DNA from 2 places in the Arthrobacter sp. Y3225116 genome. Region 1 is predicted to be linked to the other one. Evidence: riboswitches for the same ligand, from Rfam matches in the RefSeq annotation. Region 1 holds a riboswitch; the other holds the start of a gene.
The links. A riboswitch is a leader RNA that binds a small molecule or an ion and turns the genes downstream of it on or off. The one in region 1 is predicted to bind S-adenosylmethionine.
Positions count from the first base shown of each region.

Region 2: another riboswitch for S-adenosylmethionine. It lies ahead of AC5RV2_RS07130 (O-acetylhomoserine aminocarboxypropyltransferase/cysteine synthase family protein); the one in region 1 lies ahead of AC5RV2_RS09305 (methionine ABC transporter ATP-binding protein).

Region 1 covers NZ_JBNHGL010000077.1:4,621-11,438, forward strand. The annotation lists gene AC5RV2_RS09300 (LLM class flavin-dependent oxidoreductase) at 1-1,244, shown strand, start outside; SAM riboswitch class I at 1,322-1,413, shown strand; gene AC5RV2_RS09305 (methionine ABC transporter ATP-binding protein) at 1,527-2,585, shown strand; gene AC5RV2_RS09310 (methionine ABC transporter permease) at 2,582-3,274, shown strand; gene AC5RV2_RS09315 (MetQ/NlpA family ABC transporter substrate-binding protein) at 3,301-4,221, shown strand; gene AC5RV2_RS09320 (DUF1206 domain-containing protein) at 4,237-5,079, opposite strand; partial or broken gene AC5RV2_RS09325 (MmcQ/YjbR family DNA-binding protein) at 5,282-5,684, shown strand; gene AC5RV2_RS09330 (DUF1990 domain-containing protein) at 5,688-6,224, shown strand; gene AC5RV2_RS09335 (putative quinol monooxygenase) at 6,431-6,751, shown strand; partial or broken gene AC5RV2_RS09340 (SDR family oxidoreductase) at 6,809-6,818, shown strand, end outside.
Region 2 covers NZ_JBNHGL010000048.1:8,291-15,449, reverse strand. The annotation lists gene malQ (4-alpha-glucanotransferase) at 146-2,305, opposite strand; SAM riboswitch class I at 2,528-2,622, shown strand; gene AC5RV2_RS07130 (O-acetylhomoserine aminocarboxypropyltransferase/cysteine synthase family protein) at 2,717-4,192, shown strand; gene AC5RV2_RS07125 (CoA-binding protein) at 4,189-4,686, shown strand; gene AC5RV2_RS07120 (Ig-like domain-containing protein) at 4,932-7,159, shown strand, end outside.

The DNA of each region.
Region 1 (6,818 bases):
GCCTCTTCGACGGCCTGTTCATCGCCGACGTGCTCGGCACCTACGACGTGTTCGGCTCGTCCAACGAGACGACGCTGCGCGCCGGCACCCAGGTCCCGGTGAACGATCCGTTCATGCTGGTCTCGGCGATGGCCGCGGTGACCGAGAACCTCGGCTTCGGCGTCACCGCCGGCACCGCCTACGAGCACCCCTACCCGTTCGCCCGTCGCCTGGCCACGCTGGACCACCTGACCAACGGGCGGGTCGGCTGGAACGTGGTCACCGGTTACCTGCCCTCGGCGGCGCGCAACATGGGCCAGGAAGACCAGCTGGAGCACGACGAGCGGTACAACCACGCGGACGAATACCTCGAGGTCATCTACAAGCTGCTCGAGGGCTCGTGGGAGGACGACGCCGTGGTCAAGGACGCGGAGACCGGCGTCTTCACCGACCCGTCCAAGGTCCACGAGATCCGGCACGAGGGCAAGTACTTCAAGGTTCCCGGCATCGCCATTACCGAGCCGAGCCCGCAGCGCACCCCGGTCATCTTCCAGGCCGGCGCCTCCAAGCGCGGCACCGAGTTCGCCGCCGAGAACGCCGAGGCGGTGTTCGTGACCTGCCCCACCAAGGAGATGCTCGCCGCATCCGTGAAGAAGATCCGCGACGCCGTGGAAGCTGCCGGGCGCGACCGCTACGACGTGCGCATCTACGCGATGCAGACCGTGGTGACCGGACCGGACACCGCCGCCGCGCAGGCCAAATTCGAGGACTACAAGTCCTACGCGGACATTAACGGCGCGCTGGCGCTGATCTCCGGCTGGATGGGCATTGACCTCTCCACCTACGGCCCGGACGACGTGATCGGCGGGAACGTGAAGTCCAATGCCATCCAGTCCTCGGTGGAGACGTTCCAAAAGGCGTCCGGCGACAGCGGCAAGCCGTGGACCATCCGCCAGCTGGCCGAATGGGTCGGCGTCGGCGGTTTCGGCCCGATCACCGTCGGCTCCGGCGCGGAGGTGGCCGCCAAGCTCGTGGAGTGGGTCGACGAGACCGACGTGGACGGGTTCAACCTGGCCTACGCGATCACCCCGGGCACCTTCGAGGACATCGTGGAATTCGTCGTGCCGGAGCTGCAGAAGCTGGGCGCCTACCCCACGCAGTACGCGCCGGGGACCCTGCGCAACAAGCTCTTCGGCCGCGGCGACAAGCTGCCGGAGAGCCACCGGGCGGCCGGCTTCCGCCTGCAGAACGCGCTGGTCGACTAAGCCTGGGCACGAACAGAACCAGCTAACAACGACGCCGGTGCGCCGCCCCTTCAGGGGGCGGGCACCGCCGTCGGCAAGAACCATCCAGAGCGGCCGAGAGATCTGGCTCGATGACGCCGCAGCAACCCCGGCAAATGCCGCACGGTGCTACCGCCAGAACCGATGGAGAACCCGGGCGGGCCGGAACCGGCCGCGCCATGCCGGCGCGCCGTGATCGGCTGTGCCGCGGGGCTCCCTGACCTTCAGGAGCAGCATGAAAAGTTTTGCCGCGGGCGGTCCGCAATGATTGAAATCCGCAATCTGCACAAGAGCTACGACACACGACGCGGGACGGTCGAGGTGCTCAAGGGCATCGACTTGACCATCGAGCAGGGGGCGATCACCGCCGTCGTCGGCCCGTCCGGCGCCGGCAAGACGACCCTCTCCCACTGCATCTCCCTGCTGGAGAAACCGACCTCCGGCCAGGTGCTGGTGGACGGCCGCGACCTCTCCGCCCTGTCCGGGCAGGCCTTGCGCGGCGAACGCCGCGCCATCGGCACGATCTTCCAACACTCGGCGCTGCTGCGCCGGATGACGGTGGCGGAGAACGTGGCGCTGCCGCTGCGCAACCTGGGCGTGGTGCACTCGCAGATGGAGGACCGTGTGGCCGAACTGCTGGACCGGGTGGGCCTGCTGCAGAAGGCCGGCGCCTACCCCGGCCAGCTGTCCGGCGGCCAGAAGCAGCGGGTCGGCATCGCCCGGGCGCTGGCACTGCGCCCCCGGATCCTGCTCTCCGACGAATCGACGTCGGGCCTGGACCCGGAGTCCACGCAGCAGATCCTGGACCTGCTGGACGACGTGCGCACCGAACTGGGGCTGTCGGTCATCCTGATCACCCACGAGATGGACGTGGTGCGCCACGTCGCCGACCAGGTGGCCGTGCTCGCCGGCGGTCGCGTGGCGGAGTACGGGCCGGTCGGCGCCCTGGTGGCCGATCCGGCCTCCGCCGCCGGCCGCCAACTGCTGCCAATCCGCGCCCTCCCGCTGCCGGCCGGCTTCGACTACGCGCTGTCCGTCTCGTACCGGCACGGGCCGGTGGACCCGGAGTGGATGTCCCGCCTGTCCACCGGCCTCGGTGTACGCGTGGCGCTGCTCGGCGGCTCGGTGGAAGCCCACGGCGAAGCGGTGCTGGGCCGTGCCGACATCGGGATTGCCGGCCGTCCGGAGGCCGATGTCCGCGCCTACTTGGCCAGCCTGGGCCTTACCGCAGAGGCACGCTACCGTGCCGCGGACGCGGGGGCAACGCCGCCGTCGGACGTGAAGGAAGACGCAAGGAACGAGAAAATCGGGGTGCGCGCATGAAGCCGGCAGAAACCGCCGCCGTCGGTCTGGACACGCCCTGGGCAGACTTGCCCGCGCTGCTGCTGCCGGCCTACGGCGAAACCTGGGCGATGGTCGGCATCGTGATGCTCATGGTGATCCTGGTCGGCGGCGCCACAGGCGTGCTGCTGTACAACACGGACGGCCGCGGCCTGTTCCCGCGGCCGCGCCTGCACGGCACGCTCAGCTGGCTCGTCAACATGGGCCGCTCGCTCCCGTTCCTGGTGCTGATGGCCGCCATCATCCCGCTGACCAAGTGGGTTACCGGAACGACCATCGGCATCGCGGCAGCCGTGGTCCCGATGACGCTGGCCGGCATTCCGTTCTTCGCCAGGCTGGTGCAGAATGCACTCAACGATCTGCCGCGCGAGAACATGGCCGTCGGGCTGGTCACGGGCAGTTCCGCCGGGCAGATCATCCGCCAGACGCAGTTGCGCGAGGCCCTGCCCGGCCTGACGTCTGCGGTCACGCTCAACACTATTTCGATGATCGAATACTCGGCGATCGCCGGAACCATCGGCGCCGGCGGCATCGGCTACCTGGCCGTCACTTACGGCTACCAACGGTTCGACACCCATGTCATGGCGGCCACCATCGTTGTCCTGATCATCACGGTGCAGCTGGTGCAGTTTGCCGGCGACCGAATCTCCCGCGCGCTGCTGCGCCCCTAGCAACTGACCAACAGGAGCACTACATCATGAGCACCCCTTCCGCCGGGTCCGGCCACGACCACGGTTTCACCCTGCGCAAGCAAACCACCGCCTTGCCGTGGAGCATTGCCGCCCTTGCCGCCGTCGTCGCACTGGTCCTGGGACTGCTGCTGGTGCAGCAGCAGTCCCGGCCGGCTGTCGCGGCCTCCGGCGGCGAGGTCACCTCGCCGCTGAAAGTCCACTTTGAACCGGCGATGGCGGGGGAGGAGAAGATCCTGAAGTTCGTCGCCGAGGAAATCGCCCCCGACTACGGCGTGGAGATCGAGGCAGTAGGCCTGCAGGACCCGGTTCAAGCCAACCGCGCGGTGGCCGATGGGCAGTTCCACGCCACCATCTTCGAGCACCAGTGGTACATGCAGCAGTCCGCCGACGCCAATGGGTTGGAACTGACGCCGACGGTGGAGCTGTACCAGTGGGGTTTCGGCCTCTACTCAACCCGCTACGGCTCGGTGGAAGACCTGCCGCGCGGGGCGGTGCTGCTGCTGCCCAACGACGCCGCCAACCAGGGCCAGGCGCTGTGGCTGCTGCAGCGGGAGGGACTGCTAAAGCTGGATCCGGCGGTGGAGCCGCGAACGGCAAAAATCCGCGACGTTACCGGTAACCCGCGCGGCTTCGAACTGAAGGAAGCCGACCTGCTGGCGATGCCGCGGATGCTCGACTCAGTCGATGCTGCGATCGGCTACGTCTCCCAGTTCGACGCCGGGAAGATCGGCCGCGACAAGGGCATCCTGTTCCCGGCGGCGCCGAAGACATTCGCCTCCCGCCTGGTGATCGGCACCCAGTTCGAGGACAGCGCGGAGAGTAAAAAGCTGATCGAGATCTTCTCCGATCCGCGGCTGGAGGAGTACCTGCGCACCACGGAGGATCCGCTGGTCAAGGACGTGCTGACGCCGGTCTCCACGGAGTAGGGCCGGCCGGGCGCGCTACATTTTGGCGTAGCGCGCCCGGGCACCCAGATACAGCCCGTAGCAGATCAGCCCGACGGCCACCACGGACAGCGCCGTCGAACCAAACGGCTGGTCACGCAGCGCCTTCAGCGCGCCGTCCAGGCCCTTCACGTCCTGCGGGTCGTTCTGCACAGCGGCGACTGCCAGGAGCAGCCCGAGCACAAACAACGCCAGCCCCTTGCCGACAAAACCGACAATGCCGAGCCAGGTCACGGCCGTGCCGGTGCTGCCCGGGGGTAGCCGTTTGAGGTCGCCCAGGAACTTCTTGGTCAGGCCCTTGAACACGTAGTAGACGCCGGACCCGATGATCACCGCGCCGATCAGGAACAGCACAACGGCACCGCCCGGCCACTGCATCAGCTTGGCGCTGGCGTCCTGCGAGCTCTCGCTGCTGTTGCTGCCGGAGCCCAGGGCAAAGCTGCCGAAAGTCACCGCTATCGCCCCGTACACGATGGCCAGGCCCACGCACTTCGCCCGGTAGCCCCACTTTTTCTTTTTGTCAGCCCGGCCGCGTCCGCCGAACACCGCTTCGCTGACCTGCCACAGGGCCAACGCCGCGGCGCCCAGCATGCCCGCCCAGAGCAGGAATTGTCCTCCCGGGCGCTGCGCCAGGCTTGAGGCTGCGCCGGACTGGTCCGCCTCGCCACCTCCGCCGAAGGCGAGCCGGAGCGCGATCGCGCCAATCAGCACGTGCAGCAGGCCGCTGGCCACGTAGCCGAACCGAGCCACCCGCTCGAACACCTTGGAATTGGCGGCGTCCTCGGTCTTGTCCTTCGCCCTGCCGGCCGCCCGCTTCGCTTCCCTGCCGGTGTCTGCCATGGGTCTCCTCTCCAAAGCCGTCGCCCGTTCCGAAACCCGCCGGCGGCACGGAAGCTCCGCCGTCGTTCCCCGTGAAACAACTGTGAAACCATCCTGCCACCGAAGTTGCCGCCGCGCACCGGCGCCGGACGCGGCGGGACGCGGCCCGGAGGCCGCAGGTGGTTCTCCCCCGGCGCGGGCCGGGAGCAGTAGGCTCGTACCTATGGACGCAACCGCCCTGCGCGCATTCTGCCTGTCCCTGCCCGGGGCGTTCGAGGACTCCCGTTTGGGCCCGAGTCGTCGGTGTTCAAGGTCCGGGCGGCGGGGCGGGCGGCGAAGATGTTCGCGCTCTCGGACCTGCAGGCGCCGCGGCTGAGCATCAGCCTCAAGTGCGAACCCGTGCTGGCGCAGCAGCTGCGCGCGGCGCATCCGGAGATCACGGGCGCCTATCACATGAACAAACGCACTGGAACGGCGTGCGCTGCGACGGCGGGCTGCCCGACGACATGCTGCGCGACATGATCGAGGACTCCTACGACCTGGTGGTGGCATCGCTGCCGCGCCGCGACCGCGAGATGCTGGGCTGGATGGGCCTGGCCCGGGGCGACGATGCGCGGCAGGACTGAGGGGTGAGGGCCAAGGACCTGGGCGGGGTTCCGCTGACGTACGACGGCGTGGGGCTGACCCGGGGGCGCACCGCGCCGCCGGGATACCGCGTCGTCGACGAGCGGATCGGCGTCGGCATGGGGGAAGACGCTTTTCACCGGCTGACCGAGGGGCTGATGGGGTGGGAAGTGCATCGCCTGGCCGGGCTGCGGGTGGATGCCACGGAGCCGGTGGCCGCCGAAGGCGTGGAGATGGTCTCCGGGTTCGGAGCCGGGCCGCTGCGGCTCGCCATCCCGTGCCGCGTGGTGTGGACGGAACGGACGCCGACCCGGACGGGCTTCGGCTACGGCACGCTGCCCGGGCATCCGGAGTCGGGGGAGGAAGGCTTTGTGGCTGTGCTGGAGGGGAGCGGGCGGGTGGTCTTCGAAGTGTTCGCGTTCAGCCGGCATGCCAACTGGTTCTACCGGGCAGGCGCGCCGGTGGCCGAGGCCGCCCAGCGGCTGGTCACGCGGCGCTATATTGCCGCGGCCCAGGCGCTCGCCGGCGGTCCGGCCCGCTGACCTCCCCTCATCCGGACCTCGTCTCCCCTTGGCGGTAACCCCCGGTTGGCGGTTACCCCGTTGGCCGGTGACCCCCGTTTGGCGGTTACCCCCGTCCACTATTCAATAAGCGGCCTTCTCAGCGTCGAAAAGGGCGTCAGTTGAGTAGTCGATTTTGTGCATGACAGGATGAAAAGACACCCCAACAGAAGAAAGGCCGATGCCGCGTGATTTTTATTGTGGTCAAGTTCAAGGTCAAGGACGAGTACGCCGACAACTTCCCCGAACTCGTGCGCGGGTTCACCGAGGCGACTCGTGCCGAGCCGGGCAACCTGTGGTTCGACTGGTCGCGCAGCGTGGAGGACCCCAATGAGTACGTGCTGGTGGAGGCCTTCCGGGACGACGCGGCCGAAGCACACGTGAAGAGCGACCACTTTAAGAAGGCCATGCAGGAGCAGCCGCAGTACCTGCAGGAAACGCCGCGGATCATCAGCCGCCAGGTCGAGGGCGACGACTGGGACTTGATGGGCGAAATGACCGTCGCCTAGCGGCCCCGGCGGCCGGAGGGGCTGGCAAGCGGCCGGTTCTTCGCCACAATAGGGCGCATGGAACAGT
Region 2 (7,159 bases), on a different contig from region 1:
TTTCGTCGCGCGACAGAGCCTTCCCGGCTCGGCTTGAACCTGCCGGGTCCTCGGGCAGGGCCGCGAGGTGCTTCCCGGCTCGGCTCGGACCTGCCTAGTCCTCCCGCAGGGCCGCGAAAGGCTTCCGGGCCCGGCTTGTACCTGCCTAGTCCTGACGCAGGGCGCGCACCAGCGAGTCGAACCGCTCGCTGGCGGCCAGGTCCTCGATCAGGACCGCCTCTCCGTCCGGCCCGGCCAGCGGGATCCGCCAGTTCGGGTATTCGTCCGCGGTGCCCGGCTGGTTCTGGGTCCGAAGCTCCCCCACCGCGTCCGTGAGCGCAACGCCCAGCAGCACCGACGGGGTCTGCGTGATGAACGCGTGCAGCGCCTCGACAGTGCGTTGTTCGGCGGTGGGGTCGGCGCCGTCGTCGTGCTGTGGGGCGGCCGGAACCCGCGAGCGCACCGTGGAGAGCACTGCCTCTTGGGCTGCCTGATCCAAAGCCCGTTCCTCCTCCACCGGCCGGTTCAGCAGTCCCAACGATTCGCGCAACTCCACGTGCTTGCCCGCCAGGTAGCCGGCGGTGGGCGGCAGGTCGTGCGTGGTCACGCTGGTCAGGCAGGAACGGCGGTAGCGCTCGGGTGCGCGGGGGCTGCCGTCTTCGTACTCAAACCACAGGATGGAGGTGCCCAGGATGCCGCGCTCGGCCAGGTAGTCCTGCACGCCCGGCTCGAACACCCCGAGGTCCTCGCCAATGACGACGACGCCGGCCCGCTCCGCTTCCAGGGCGAGGATGCCAATCAAGGCCTCGTGATCGTAGTACACGTAGGCGCCTTCGCCGGGAGGGCTGCCGACGGGAATCCACCACAGCCGGAACAGCCCGAGGATATGGTCCACCCGGATACCGCCGGCGTGCCGCAGGACGGTCCGCAGCATGTCCCGGTAAGCAACGTAGCCGGATTCGGCCAGGCGGTGCGGATGCCACGGGGGCTGTGACCAGTCCTGGCCCTGTTGGTTGAACATGTCCGGCGGCGCCCCCACGGAGATGCCGAGGGTCAGCACATCCTGCAGCGTCCAGGCATCGGCGCCGGTGGGATGGACGCCGACGGCGAGATCGTGCACGATCCCGATGTTCATTCCCGCGTCGAGGGCGCTGCCCTGCGCCGCCTCGAGCTGCTCGTCGCACAGCCACTGCAGCCATTGATGGAACTCGATGCGGTCCTTCAACTCGCTGCGCTGCGCTTCGATGAACGCGGCATCCGACCACTCGGGAGCCCCGGCCGGAACAGTTTCGGCCATGGCGCACCACAGGGCAAAGCGCTCCAGCCCCTCGCCTTCCTGCGCGCGGAAGGCTTCGAACCGCTGCTGCCGTTCTGCGGACCGGGGCACCGCGTACACCGCTTCCAGCGCCTGCAGCTTGGCCGCAAACACCGGGTCGCGGTCCAGGATGCCGGCGTCCAGGTTCGCCTCGTGGAAGTTGTTGGCCAGCGGGACGCCGCTGGCTTCGGGCACGTCCTCGACCCGCAGGTACAGCGGGTTGACGAACCGGCGCGTGGAGGGCAGGTAGGGCGAGGGCTCAACCGGCGGTTTCGGCTGGGCCGCGTGCAGCGGGTTGATCAGGACGAACCCCGCGCCCTTCGCGGCAGCCGTTTCGGCGAGGCTGGCCAGGTCATGGAGGTCGCCGATGCCCCAGGAGGACCGCGAGCGCACGGAGTACAGCTGTGCCATCAACCCCCACGTCCGGGGCAGGCGGTCGGCGGTGGTCAGGCGCCGCGGGGTGACCACGAGGGCGCACCGTGCCTGGCTGTCGGCCGGTTCCGGGGCCGCGCCGGTTCCGGGCTCCAGCGCCTCCGTCCGGTCTGCGGCCGCGTCGGTTCCGGACTCCATCGCCTCGGACCGTTCCGCGACTTCCAGCGTGTGCCAGCCCAGCGGGATGTCGGCCGGCACCACCGCCGTGAAACGAACAGGCGGAGCATCTTCCGACTCCTCCCGCCCGCCGGCCAGCACCTCGACGTCGCGCCGGGAGCCGTCCTCCAGCAGGATCCGGACCCGCGGACGGACGCCGGGCCGCGCATTGACCGGAACCTCGGTGGCGGTGCCTTGGCGGACGACGACGGCGGGCGGCAGCGTGCGCTGCACCGGTGCCAGTTCAGCGGCTCGGAGGGAAGCCGTCACATCATCGTCGGTGGCACAGGGGACGCCCAGCGCGGTGAGGACGGAAACCAGCGTTGCCTCACTGACTGTTTTCTCGCCCCCGTCCCAGCCATGGAAGGTAATGCCAACGCCATGTTTCCCCGCGAGGCGCTGCAGCGCCGAAAGTTCAGCCATAGATCCAATCTACGGTGAACTGTCCGGACCCGTGAACGTCCGTCCTGGGCCGGGACGGCGAAGATCGTGGCCCGACGCGCGGCGAGCACCGCCGTCGTGCCGGGCAACCGCAAGCCAGGGGCAACCGCAAGGCGCCCACCCCAAGTCCGAAGGCGCCCAACCCCGGACGCAACGCGGCTCAACATTTTTTGGCGCCGCGGCGGTTGGTTGCGAGAATGGACGGGACCATCCCGAGCGGTTGAGAGATCTGGCTCTTTGACACCGCAGCAACCATCCGGACGCCACCGGAAAGGTGCTACCGCCAGAAGCGATGGAGAGAGCGCAAGCAATCTTTGATCCGGACGGTGCCTGCCCGGTGCCGCCAGGACCGTCATTGCCCGGGAACCCAAGTTTTGAAGGAGCAAGCGCCTGATGGCTGAACGCACATTCGGTTTCCGCACCCGCGCCCTGCACGCCGGCGGCACGCCCGACGCCGAGCACGGTGCAAGAGCCGTACCGATCTACCAGAGCACCTCGTTCGTGTTCAAGGACACCGACGACGCCGCGAACCTCTTCGCGCTGCAGAAGTACGGCAACATCTACTCCCGCATCGGCAACCCCACGGTCGCCGCGTTCGAGGAGCGCATCGCCTCGCTCGAGGGCGGCATCGGCGCGGTGGCCACGTCGTCGGGCATGGCCGCCGAGTTCATCACCTTCGCGGCCCTGGCCGGGTCGGGCGACCACATCGTGGCCTCGTCCAAGCTCTACGGCGGCACCATCACCCAGCTGGACGTGACGCTGCGCCGGTTCGGGGTGGAGACCACCTTCGTCGACTCCAACGACCCGGCCGACTTCGCCGCGGCCATCGGGGAGAACACCAAGGCCGTCTACACGGAGATCGTGGCCAACCCGTCCGGCGACATCGCGGACCTCGCCGGCCTGGCCGCGGTGGCGCACGACGCCGGGATCCCCCTGGTCGTGGACGCCACCTTGAGCACGCCCTACCTGATCCGCCCGATCGAGCACGGCGCGGACATCGTGATCCACTCCGCCACCAAGTTCCTGGGCGGCCACGGCACCACCCTGGGCGGCGTCGTCGTCGAATCCGGCCGTTTCAACTGGGGCAACGGCAAGTTCCCGCAGATGACCGAACCGGTGCCCAGCTACGGCAACGTGTCCTGGTGGGGCAACTTCGGCGAGTACGGCTTCCTCACCAAGCTCCGGTCCGAGCAGCTGCGCGACATCGGCCCGTCACTGTCCGCGCAGTCCGCGTTCCAGCTGCTGCAGGGCGTGGAAACGCTGGCGCAGCGGATGGACGAGCACCTGGCCAACGCCCGTACCGTGGCCGAGTGGCTGGAAGCCGACGAGCGCGTCTCCTGGGTCAGCTACGCCGGCCTGCCCGCGCACCCGCATTACGAGCGGGGCCGGAAGTACCTGCCCAAGGGCGTGGGCTCCGTGTTCAGCTTCGGCGTCAAGGGCGGCCGCACCGCGGGCCAGAAGTTCATCGAGTCGCTGCAGCTGGCCAGCCACCTGGCCAACATCGGCGACGCCCGGACCTTGGTGCTGCACCCGGGATCGACCACCCACCAGCAGCTCACCGCCGACCAGCTGGTGGCTGCCGGCGTGCCCGAGGACCTGATCCGCATTTCCGTGGGCCTGGAAGACGTGGACGACATTCTCTGGGACCTGGACCAGGCGCTGGCCGCCTCGCAGCAGGCTGGCGCCGAGCACGGCCCGAGCCGGGACCATGAGGACGACACGTTCGACACCTCCGAGTTCGCCTCCCCCAGCTACGCCGGCGAGTCCTGCACGATCCCGGCAGAGCGCGCCGCCCGGACAGAGCCCGGAACGCGTGTAGTCGAGTCCGTGGAGGAACTGATCGAAGCCGAAGAAGGAGCCGCCAAGTGACCGCCACACCAGAACGTACCTGGGTGGGACCGTCCGCCCCGGAGCGGCTGAACATCCTGCGCAACACCAAGTCGATCGCCATTGTCGGCGCCTCGGACAAGCCGAGCCGGGCCAGCTACTTCGTGGCCACCTACCTGCTGTCCAGCTCGCCGTACAAGGTGTACTTCGTGAACCCGGTGGCCAAGGAAATTCTGGGCCAGCCGGTGTACAAGTCGCTGGCCGACCTGCCCGAAGTGCCGGATCTCGTGGACGTGTTCCGCCGGCACGACGACCTGCCCACCGTGCTGGAGGAAACCCTGGCCGTCGGAGCCAAGACCCTCTGGCTGCAGCTGGGCTCCTGGCACGAGGAGGTCGCGGCCGAGGCCGAGGCCGCCGGCCTGAACGTGGTGATGGACCGCTGCGTGAAGATCGAGCACGCCCGATTCCACGGCGGCCTGCACCTGGCCGGTTTCGACACGGGTGTGATCTCCTCCAAGCGGCAGTTGACCGCCTAGGCGCGCGCGAGGCAGCTTCCCCGACCGGCAGCCACTGTACCAACGACGGCGGAGGGCCGGCCTGCGCGAGGCTGCCACCGCCGCGAAACCCGCCCCTTGTCCCCCGGCCTTCCACGTGGAGGGCCGGGGCTTGGGGCGGGTTTTTTCCTGCCCGCAAGTAGCTTCATCGAGCCTTCAAGGATTTCCCCAAGGTCCTCATCGGATGCTGTGGCCAGCCACACATCATTCGACTAGGGGGAGTCACCGTGTTTACTGCACCAACCGATCCACAGCCAAGGAGGGGCGCCGAGCGTGCCCGCAAGGGGAGGCCATCCTTCCCCCAGAAAGTTACGGCCGGGCTCGCCGCGCTGGTGCTGGGCGCGGGCGTGCTGCCCTCCGCCCTCGCCCCCGCGGCGTTGGCAGCGCCGGTAGGCCAGGGCCTGACCCTGAATGCCGGAGACATGCGGTTCATCCTGAAGCAAATCAAGATCGCGGAGAACCACGCCACCAAGGAAGACGCCGAGGGCAGGCCCGTGCCGGGCCAGCCGCTCCTGGGCCCCGGCCCCCACCAGATAGCCAATCCGCTGCTGCCCTACGGGCTGCGCACCGTGGACGGGTCCGACAACAACCTGGTGCCCAACCAAGGGCACTTCGGCGCCGCCAGCCTGCCCTTCCCGCGACTGGCAGAACCGGAATGGCGGACCACAGCCGGTGGTCAGTCGTACAAGTCGGTCAACGTTCCGATGATCCGGGACGCGGACCCGCGCTTCGTCAGCAACGTCATCGTGGACCAGACCTCCAGCAATCCGGCAGCCATCGCCGCCGCCGGCAAGGCACACCGGACCGTGAACGACGGCCCGACGGCGGTTCCCTGCGACAACGAGGGCCTGCCCCTGAACTGCGTGCCCGACGGCGAGACCCTCGACATCCCGAATGTCACCACCGACTTTGGACTCTCGCCGCCATACAACGGCTTCTTTGCCCTGTTCGGGCAGTTCTTCGACCACGGCATCGACTTCACCAAGAAGACCAGCAACGTGGTCATGATGCCGCTGGCCAAGGACGATCCGCTGTATGTCGAGGGCTCGCCCACGAACTTCATGCTGCTCAACCGGGCGGAGAACCAGCCCGGCCCCGACGGCAAGCTCGGCACCGACGACGATATCCAGGACGCCACGAACACGGACTCTCCGTGGGTTGACCAGAGCCAGACCTACTCGTCGAATCCGTCCCATCACGTCTTCCTGCGGGAATACGAGCTCAACGAGGAGGGCAACCCGGTCTCGACCGGCGAACTGGCCGAAGGCGAACCCGGCGGGATGGCCACCTGGGCGGACATCAAGGCGCAAGCCGAGTCCCTGCTCGGCTTGAAGCTCTCCGACGCCGACGTCGTGAACATCCCGATGCTGGCCACCGACCAGTACGGGCGCTTCCTGCGGGGCCCCAACGGGCTGCCGCAGTACATCACGCAGGACAAGCAGTTCGTGGAAGGGAACCTCGAAAACCCCGTCGCGCCGCCGGCGGATGTCCAGCGGATCGGCATCGCCTTCCTGGACGATATCTCCCATTACGCGGCACCGTTCGACTCCCGCGGCGCGGCCCTGGCACCCGACGGGGACGACGGCATCACACCCACCAGCGGCCGGCAGGACCCGGGCACCTACGACGACGAAATGCTCGACGCGCACTTCGTTGCCGGCGACGGCCGCGTGAACGAGAACATCGGACTCACCGCCGTGCACCAGGTCTTCCACTCGGAGCACAATCGGCTGGTCACCTACATGGAAGAACTGCTGACGTCCCTGAACCTGGACCTGAACGAGTGGAAGCTGTCCAACGGCGCATGGAACGGCGAGCGCCTCTTCCAGGCCGCACGGTTCGTCACGGAGATGGAGTACCAGCACATCGTCTTCGAGGACTTCGCGCGCAAAATCCAACCGGGCATCAATCCGTTCAACGTCTTCACCCAGGCGGACACGGCGATCGATCCGGCGATCGAGGCGGAGTTCGCTCACGCGACCTACCGGTTCGGGCACTCCATGCTGACGGACACCGTGGATCGGAAGACCAACAGCGGAGCCGACATCGGCCTCCCGCTGCTGGACGCGTTCCTGAATCCGCCGGCCTATTACGCCAACGGGGACAGCACGATGACCCCCGAGCAGGCGGCAGGCGCGATCGCCATGGGCATGACGGACCAGGTGGGCGCAGAGCTCGACGAGTTCGTCACCGACACGCTGCGCAACAGCGTGCTCGGCCTGCCCCTGGACCTGGCCGCGCTCAACATCGCCCGCGGCCGGGAGACCGGCGTTCCGTCGCTGAACAATTTCCGCAAGGATCTCTACGCGAAGACGAGCGAGTCGTCCCTGAAGCCCTACAGCAGCTGGGTGGACTTCGGGCAGGCGCTGAAGCATCCGGATTCGGTGGTCAACTTCATGGCCGCCTACGGCACGCACCCCAGCATCACCGAGGCGACGAGCCTTGAGGCCAAGCG